DNA from 2 places in the Saezia sanguinis genome. Region 2 is predicted to be linked to the other one. Evidence: predicted binding sites of a transcription regulator. Region 2 holds the regulator's gene; the other holds the start of a gene.

Region 1 (4,391 bases), on a different contig from region 2:
GGATGCCTGCCGCCATGCCATTCGTTCGTTATGCCGTGGTGCGCGCAGCAGTGTGGATGTCTGCGTATTTACCATTGCCGACAATGTGCTCAGCGACGAGCTGCTCGCATGCCACAAGCGTGGTGTGCAGGTTCGTGTGATTACCGATAACGAAAAGCAGCATGATGCGGGCAGCGATATCGAAATACTGCAACAGGCCGGCATCGCGCTGTGTATGGACCACAGCGAATACCACATGCACCATAAGTTTGCGGTGTTTGACCGCAGAATTCTTTTGAATGGCAGTTTCAACTGGACGCTTTCGGCCAGCCGGCACAATGAGGAAAATGTGTTGACGACGGATAACCCGGTGCTGGTCAGCCAGTATTTGCAGCATTTTGAATTGCTGTGGCAGCGTTATCGCTAGTGCCAGCCTGCCAGGTGTTTTGCCGCCTGGCAGCTCTGCTCAGGCCGGGATCGGCAGCGGACTCAGGGGCTTGATCTCTTTCAATACGAACATGGTGTGCATTTCTTTGATGCCCGGCAGCCGGCGTATCACGGTCATGGCAAAGTCGGCGTAGCTGTCCATATCGGTTGCAACCACCTGAAGCAAAAAATCAGCTTCGCCGGCAATGGCGTAACAGGCGATCACATTGTCCAGGCTGTGCACGGCGTTTTCAAAGCGCAGTGCTTCGTCGTGTGAGTGGGTGTCGATCTGAATGCGGACAAACACCAAAACGCCCAGCCCAACGGCTTTGCGATCAATGACGGCTTTGTAGCCGGTAATAATGTGTTCATCCTCCAGCTTCTTGACATGCCGCCAGCAGGGCGAGGCTGACATGCCGATGCGGGTGGCCAGTTCCTGGTTGGTCAGTTTTCCTTCCATCTGCAGTGTGCGCAGTATGCGAATATCCGTTTTTTCCAGTGACATGGTTATTTATTCCCGATTTTTAGTTAATTGAAAAAGATTTTTTCTAATTATTGTTTTTTTAAAGTAAAAAAGAAATCATTTTTCTTTATATGAGGAATATATTAAGGCATTAATTTTTCTACAGGAGATTGACCATGCCGCATTTATCTGGCCTCACACCACCACTGACACCATCCGGGCGCTCTGCACTGGTGCCGCTGCCGCCATGGCATTATGCGGGCGAAGTGATTTCGTTGCGGTTTGCTGTTGATACCAAAGCCGCGCAAACTTTGCTGCCAGCCGGTTTTGGCAATGCGACAGGAACAGCGTACGGGCATTTTTGCGACTGGCAATCGACCACCGATGGCTGGGAACTGCTTGACCCTGTATATGCCCAGTACAAGGAGTTTTTTGTTTTGATTGAAGCCATTGACCAGGCCGGGAGCAAAAGGCTGTATTGCCCGTTGATCTGGGTGGATCAGGATATTTCCATGATGAGGGGGTTGTTGCAAGGCTGGCCAAAAAAACTGGGACAGGTCTGGATGACGCGTTCTTATGGCATTGACCACCCGGCTGCGGCTTACCGCAAGGCCGGGTGCAGAATGGGTGCGAGCCTGGCAGTCAAAGACCGGCGTCTGGCCGATCTGGCGCTGACGCTGACCGGTGCGCCGGGAGAACGGCTGGGTTTTCTGGCTTTGCCGACATTTGGGCTGGTGTGCGCGCCGAGCATCATTGGCACGCCGGGTTCCGGTGCGCATCAACTGGTCAGGGCCAGTGTGGCGTCAAGTATGGTCGGCGCATTTCATCAGGCGGCGGGGACATTGCGGTTTTATGAAAGCCCGCATGATGAGCTGTCATTGCTTTGCCCGCTGGGGGAGGTGTCTGCCAGTGTCGGGGCTTTTGCATTGAGTGTGACAGGCGCAGAAGCTGTTGCTGCATAGTTCAATCGTTACATGTGATGAAATATCCATTTTTATTGATGCTATTTCCCTTAACCCCCTTGAAATTTGGTGGTGAAGTCTCTATTATTAGCACTCGTTAGGGGTGAGTGCTAATAATGCCTATGCATACATCAATGCACTCACTGGTTTTTAGTTTTACAAAGCGGCAGCACATGGTCTGATATGACAAACCTGCCGCTTTATCAATCAGTTTTTTAAGGAGCTGAAATGACCCTCAAACTTCGTCCGCTGCATGACCGTGTTGTTGTCAAGCGCATTGAAAGCGAAACCAAAACCGCTTCTGGCATTGTGATTCCTGATGCTGCTACCGAGAAACCCGATCAGGGTGAAGTGCTGGCTGTAGGCCCGGGGCGCCGCGGTGAAGATGGCAAGCTGGTGGCTATGGATGTCAAGGTCGGCGACCGCGTGCTGTTTGGCAAATACAGCGGCCAGACCGTGAAGGTTGACGGCCAGGAACTGCTCGTCATGAAAGAAGACGATCTGTTTGCAGTTGTTGAAAAGTAATTGATTATTTGTACTGAATTTTAGGAGATTTACATGGCTGGAAAACAAGTCGTATTTGGCGATGACGCCCGCTCGAAGATTGTTAACGGCGTCAACATTTTGGCAAATGCCGTTAAAGTGACGCTGGGCCCCAAAGGCCGTAACGTGGTGCTGGAACGCTCCTTCGGCGCCCCGACCGTGACCAAAGACGGTGTGTCTGTGGCAAAAGAAGTTGAACTGAAAGACAAGCTGGAAAACATGGGTGCCCAGCTGGTGAAGGAAGTGGCTTCCAAGACCAATGACATCGCTGGTGACGGTACAACTACCGCTACCGTGCTGGCACAGGCCATCGTGCGTGAAGGCTTCAAATATGTGGCTGCTGGCTTCAACCCCACCGATATCAAACGCGGTATCGACAAGGCTGTAAACGCCATTGTGGAAGAAGTGAAAAAGACCGCTAAAAAAGTAACCACCAGCAAGGAAATTGCCCAGGTGGGTTCCATTTCTGCCAACGCTGATGAAACCGTCGGCAAGATCATTGCGGATGCAATGGACAAAGTGGGCAAAGAAGGCGTGATTACCGTTGAAGACGGCAAGAGCCTGGAAAACGAACTGGAAGTGGTTGAGGGTATGCAGTTTGACCGCGGCTACCTGTCACCTTACTTCATCAACAATGCAGAAAAACAGGTTGCCATTCTGGACAATCCTTACATTTTGCTGCATGACAAGAAGGTTTCCAACATCCGTGATCTGCTGCCGATTCTGGAGCAGGTAGCTAAATCCAGCCGTCCGCTGCTGATCATTGCAGAAGACGTGGATGGCGAAGCGCTGGCAACCCTGGTGGTGAACAGCATCCGTGGCATTCTGAAGACCGTGGCTGTGAAAGCCCCTGGTTTTGGGGACCGCCGTAAAGCCATGCTGGAAGACATCGCCATTCTGACCGGCGGTCAGGTGATTGCTGAAGAAGTTGGCCTGACACTGGAAAAAGTGACTCTGGCTGAACTGGGCCAGGCCAAGCGCGTTGAAATCGGCAAGGAAAACACCACCATCATCGACGGTGCTGGCCAGGCTGATGCGATTGAAGCCCGTGTGAAACAGATCCGCACACAGATCGAAGAAGCAACCTCCGACTACGACCGCGAAAAACTGCAAGAACGCGTTGCCAAACTGGCTGGTGGTGTAGCCGTGATCCGTGTGGGTGCTGCGACCGAAGTTGAAATGAAAGAGAAGAAAGCCCGCGTCGAAGATGCACTGCACGCAACCCGCGCTGCTGTGGAAGAAGGCGTTGTGGCTGGTGGTGGCGTGGTGTTCCTGCGTGCCCGCTCTGCCATTAAAGATCTCAAGGGTGACAATGCTGACCAGGATGCCGGCATCAAGATCGTGATGCGCGCTCTGGAAGAGCCGCTGCGCCAGATTGTGTTCAATGCAGGCGATGAGCCCAGCGTTGTGATCAATAAAGTGCTCGAAGGCAAAAAGAACTATGGTTACAATGCCGCCAATGGCGAATACGGTGACCTGGTTGAAATGGGTGTGTTGGACCCGGCCAAAGTGAGCCGCTCTGCTTTGCAGAACGCTGCTTCTGTGGCTGGCCTGATCCTGACCACCGATTGCCTGATTGCTGAACAGCCCAAGGAAGAAGGCGCTGCCGGCGCACCTGACATGGGTGGCATGGGCGGTATGGGTGGCATGGGCGGCATGATGTAATCAGCCCCCGGTATACCCTTCAGGTGCGGCTGTTCAGGCAGCACCTGTTGAAATGCTGAGAAAAAACCTCGAACCGGTGTTCGGGGTTTTTTCATTGGGTGGTGTAACCGGCGCAAAACAGAGCGACAATACAGTGCCGTCTGATAAACCTGCTACACGGGCCGATAAGATTACACGGGCCCATCTTGGCTGAAAACAGCCTAACAAAAGTCTATTTATGGATATTCAGAATCTACAGCTTTGCATACCCAGGATCTAGCCCAGGAACCAAGGCAAAACCCATTAATGCCTTGCGCTCGTTTTTCCTGACCTCCTGATTTCCTGTCACCTGCGTTGTGCTGTCGCGCTGCGTG
Region 2 (4,391 bases):
CCACTGCGGTCGCTCCTGATGCTGCACCACCAGAGCTGCCGCTAAGGTGGACAAAAAGGATTTTCAACTGCGTGACATGCGGGCTAAGGCCACGACACAGGTTGATGATATGCAGGGCATTCGCAGCGCTCAGAAGTTACGGGGGCACACAACCGAGGCCATGACTGATCATTATGTCAGGGGCACAGTTGGTGCCAAGGTGAAGCCAGTAAAATAATTGCGGAAAAATTTCCGCAAATAAAAAAGCAGTCTGATACGACTGCTGATTTATAGTTTTGATTTTATTATATTTTTTGGTGGGCCCACCTGGACTTGAACCAGGGACCAACGGATTATGAGTCCGCTGCTCTAACCAACTGAGCTATAGGCCCGATATTTTTTCTGTGATAAGGCAATCGCCTCAAAAGGTGTGATTATATACTGTAACGCAGCCAGTTGAAAATAGCAGGCGTTCACATAACGTTTGCCGTATCGGGTGTTTTTTTATTCCGGCTGTGCCGGAATATGCATTGTTTTTTGAAGCTGTTCAGCAGGCAGGTTTTTCAGGCTGGCCGGTACGTTTGTAGGAAATTCGCATTGCAGGCGAAATGCATAGAATGTTTGCAGAAACGGTGCATTGCCTATGAGCGTTTCTTTGAGTGTTTTAATCTGCTGCCTGCCAATGCGCCGGTCAAACAGGGTGAACAGCCGCACCAGCGGGTCGGCTGACTGGATATTGTCTTGCAGGCTCTGGCTGGTGTAGACCTGGTAGCTTTCTTCAAACAGGCTGGTGTGAAACTGGCCTTTTTCGTAAGCGGCCAGCATAACCGGGTTCATGCCCTGCTGTTCTGCACGTCCCCAGAGGCCGGGGTTCTCGCATTCGGTTTCCAGGTCTGAGCTATGCAGCGCTTCTTTGCCATCAATGAGAACGGCAACGCGTCCGCGCTGGTCGTGCGCCTGGCGGTAACGCGTGAGAAAGTAGCTGACACGGCCACGGGTGGCTTCGCACATCCAGTGCTGTTCCAGTTCTTTTTTGATTTTGCCCCAGCTTTTGGCCATGTTCAGGCGTCGGGGCCGTCGGGCTTGTAGCTCAGTGCATTGCTGACCAGCCGCGAGGTGATGTCGACAATCTGTATCATGCGGTCATACGCCATGCGGGTGGGGCCGATCACGCCCAGCGTACCGACAATCTGCCCGTTGACTTCATAGGGCGCGGTGACTACCGAGAGTTCTTCAAACGGTACCACATGGCTTTCGCCACCGATGAAGATGCGCACGCCTTCGGCCTTGTCGGATACGTCCAGCAGTTGCAGCCACTGGGTTTTCTGTTCAAACAGGTCAAACAGTTTGCGCAGCGATTCCAGGTCGCCGGCCAGGTCGCTGACCTGCAGCAGGTTGCGCTCGCCGGAGACCATGACCTGTTCTTCCGCCTGATTGTCGCTGCCGGTGCTGGCCTCTACCGCTGAACGCATCAGCTCAACGATTTCGCCGCGCAGCACTTCAATTTCACCGGCCAGTTGGCCGCGCACCGTGTCCAGCGCCTGTCCGGTAAAGTTGCTGTTGAGGTAGTTGGCCGCTTCGGCCAGTTCGCTCTGGTTATAGTCATTCGCGGTATGGATAATGCGGTTTTGCACATCGCCATCGGTTGCCACGATGATGACCAGAATTCGCCTGGCAGCCAGCCGCAGAAATTCAATGTGGCGAAACGCGGTGTTGTGGCGTGGCGCCATGACCACCCCGACAAAGTGCGAAAGTTCCGAGAGCATATGTGCCGCGCCAGATAACACCTGCTTGGGCTGCCCGCTGGGCAGACCGGCATTGCGCTGCACTTCGGCCACCAGGCGTTCATTGGCCGTGTGGGCGGTGAGCATGGTGTCGACAAAAATGCGGTAACCGCGCGGTGTGGGTATGCGCCCGGCCGAGGTATGCGGGCTGGTGATCAGCCCCATTTCTTCCAGATCGGCCATCACGTTGCGGATGGTCGCTGGCGAGAGTTCCAGTCCGGAGGCTTTGGAAAGCGTGCGCGACCCCACCGGCTGACCGTCTGCAATGTAACGCTCAACCAGGGTTTTCAGAAGTAGTCTCGACCGCTCATCCATAGCTGTTCATTTTAAAGGCAATAGCTGCCGTTGTCTGTTTGTCCTTGATATGTCTGCCAGTATAGCGCGCCCCGCAGGATTGTCATTTTCGCCCTGAACAGGCTGACAGGGCAGTAAGGTGGCATATAAGCCTCCTGCACGGTAAAGTCCGGTTATAAACGCTGGTTGTATGCAGGTGGTGGCTTGATGGCAGCTTATGGGCATATGGTCATGTGTTTTTAAAAGCGGTCTTTATATGGCTGCCTGCCACCTTGCCCCCAAGCATAGGGAATGCAAGCCCCCTGCCTGACCGGCGGCATTGCCTGCCGTACTTGCGCAGAGTGCCTGCCATGGCACACAATAGCGCGATGCATTTATTGATTACTCATGCCCACAGCGCCGCCGTCACGCCCAATACCGATGCGCTGGCCGCACATCTGAAGCTGCCCAACTTGCAGCAACTGCTCGCACGCCTGAATGACAGGGGGCTGGACAAAAGCGATCCGTACAGCCTGAACATGCCGCACGAACGTGTGCTGGCAAATGTGATGGGGCTTTCCTGCGATGATGGCCGCTTTCCCGGCGCCAGCCTGCACATGGCAGCCCAGGGGCTGGATGTCACCGGCCGCTGCTGGGCAGAGATTACGCCTGTGCATTGGACAGTGGGGCTGGACCAGATCAGCATGGGGGTGCCGGAGAATTTGCGCCTGAGCGACGATGAATCGCATGCCTTGTTTGATGCAGTGCAACCGCTGTTGTCCGCGCAGGGCTGGCAGTTGCAGTGGGGAACGGCATTGCGCTGGTATGCCACACATGAACTGCTGCAACAACTGGCTACTGCCAGCATTGACCGCGCCATCGGGCAGGACGTGGACGACTGGTTGCCCGATGACTCTGAGCCAGCCAAAGAACTGCGCCGCCTGCAAAACGAGGTACAAATGCTGCTGTACCGCCTGGCGGTGAACCGGCAGCGGCGCGACAACGGAGAGCCGGATGTCAACAGCATCTGGCTTTCCGGCTGCGGCATACTGCCTGCACAGGCAAGCCTGCCGCAGGATCTGGTCATGGATGACCGCCTGCGCCTGCCCTCACTGCAAGGCGACGGTCCGGCATGGCTGCAAACCTGGCAAACGCTGGATGCCGGCCCCATTGCCACGCTGCTGGAGGCTTACCGCAGCGGTCAGACGGTGCAACTGACTTTATCGGGCAGTTGCGGTTTTTGGCAGTGGCAGGGACAAAAGAGCCTGTGGGGCGGCATTCAGAAATGGTTTCACCAGCCACCGGAGCCGGTACAGATTCTGGCAGCGCTTTAACGCGCTGATTCAACGCCTTGCATATGGACCATTGCAGGGCAAAAGCCGCCGCCGCATCATCCGATTACAATGGCGTTCATGCATTTAATTCCGCGCGACATCCCTCCCCGTACCCAGTGGCAACTTGAGCAGGCCGGCATACACCCGCTGCTGGCGCGCCTGTATGCGGCACGCGGCGTCAGCAGCATCGACGAGGTGGATGCCAGCCTGAAACGGCTGCTGCCACCCGATACGCTGGAAGGCACGCATGAAGCGGCTTTGCTGCTGGCCGACGCGCTGGAGCAGCAGCACAAACTGTGCATTGTGGCAGACTACGATTGTGACGGTGCTACCGCCTGCAGCGTGGCTTTGCGCGGACTGGCCATGCTGGGTTTTGCGCGTGAACAGCTCAGCTACCTGGTGCCGGACCGCGTTGTGGACGGCTACGGGCTGACCGCGGCCATTGCAGACCGTGTCAAAGCCACCGGTGCCGGGCTGCTGGTTACGGTGGATAACGGCATTGCCAGCCTGGAAGGCGTGGCACATGCGCGCCAACTGGGTTTGCAGGTGCTGGTTACCGACCACCATCTGCCCGCGCTGGTTGATGGGCAGGTGAAACTGCCTGAAGCCGATGTCATCGTCAACCCCAATGCGCCGCAATGCAGCTTTAGCAGCAAGGCGATGGCCGGTGTGGGCGTGATGTTTTATGTGCTGCTGGCGCTGCGGGCCGAACTGCGCGCACGCGGCCGTTTTGACGCGCAGACACAGCCGCGGCTGGACAAACTGCTTGACCTGGTGGCGCTGGGTACCGTGGCCGATGTGGTACGGCTCGACGCCAACAACCGCCGCCTGGTGGCGCAGGGGCTGGAGCGCATGCGCAAAGGCCAGATGCAGCCCGGCGTGGCCGCGTTGTTCCAGGTGGCGCGTCGCAACCCGGCGCGTGCCAGCACATTTGACATGGGTTTTGCGCTGGGGCCGCGCCTGAACGCCGCCGGGCGCCTGGCTGATATGACCATCGGCATAGAATGCCTGACCACCGACG

What was found. Region 2 encodes HrcA, which represses chaperone genes, less so after heat shock. Its sites were predicted from a motif close to TTAGCACTCNNNNNNNNNGAGTGCTAA; they were not measured.
Region 1: a site for HrcA is predicted at 1,918-1,944, ahead of groES (co-chaperone GroES). Genes of this name have one in related genera too.

Annotation. Positions count from the first base shown of each region.
Region 1 covers NZ_CAWUGC010000020.1:126,251-130,641, reverse strand. Annotated here, with positions in the region: gene AACY98_RS14950 (phospholipase D-like domain-containing protein) at 1-406, shown strand, start outside; gene AACY98_RS14945 (Lrp/AsnC family transcriptional regulator) at 446-910, opposite strand; gene AACY98_RS14940 (acetoacetate decarboxylase family protein) at 1,045-1,830, shown strand; gene groES (co-chaperone GroES) at 2,059-2,355, shown strand; gene groL (chaperonin GroEL) at 2,389-4,038, shown strand.
Region 2 covers NZ_CAWUGC010000015.1:4,707-9,097, forward strand. Annotated here, with positions in the region: tRNA gene AACY98_RS09560 (tRNA-Ile) at 295-371, opposite strand; gene AACY98_RS09565 (SF0329 family protein) at 484-1,038, opposite strand; gene hrcA (heat-inducible transcriptional repressor HrcA) at 1,041-2,078, opposite strand; gene AACY98_RS09575 (hypothetical protein) at 2,408-3,370, shown strand; gene recJ (single-stranded-DNA-specific exonuclease RecJ) at 3,449-4,391, shown strand, end outside.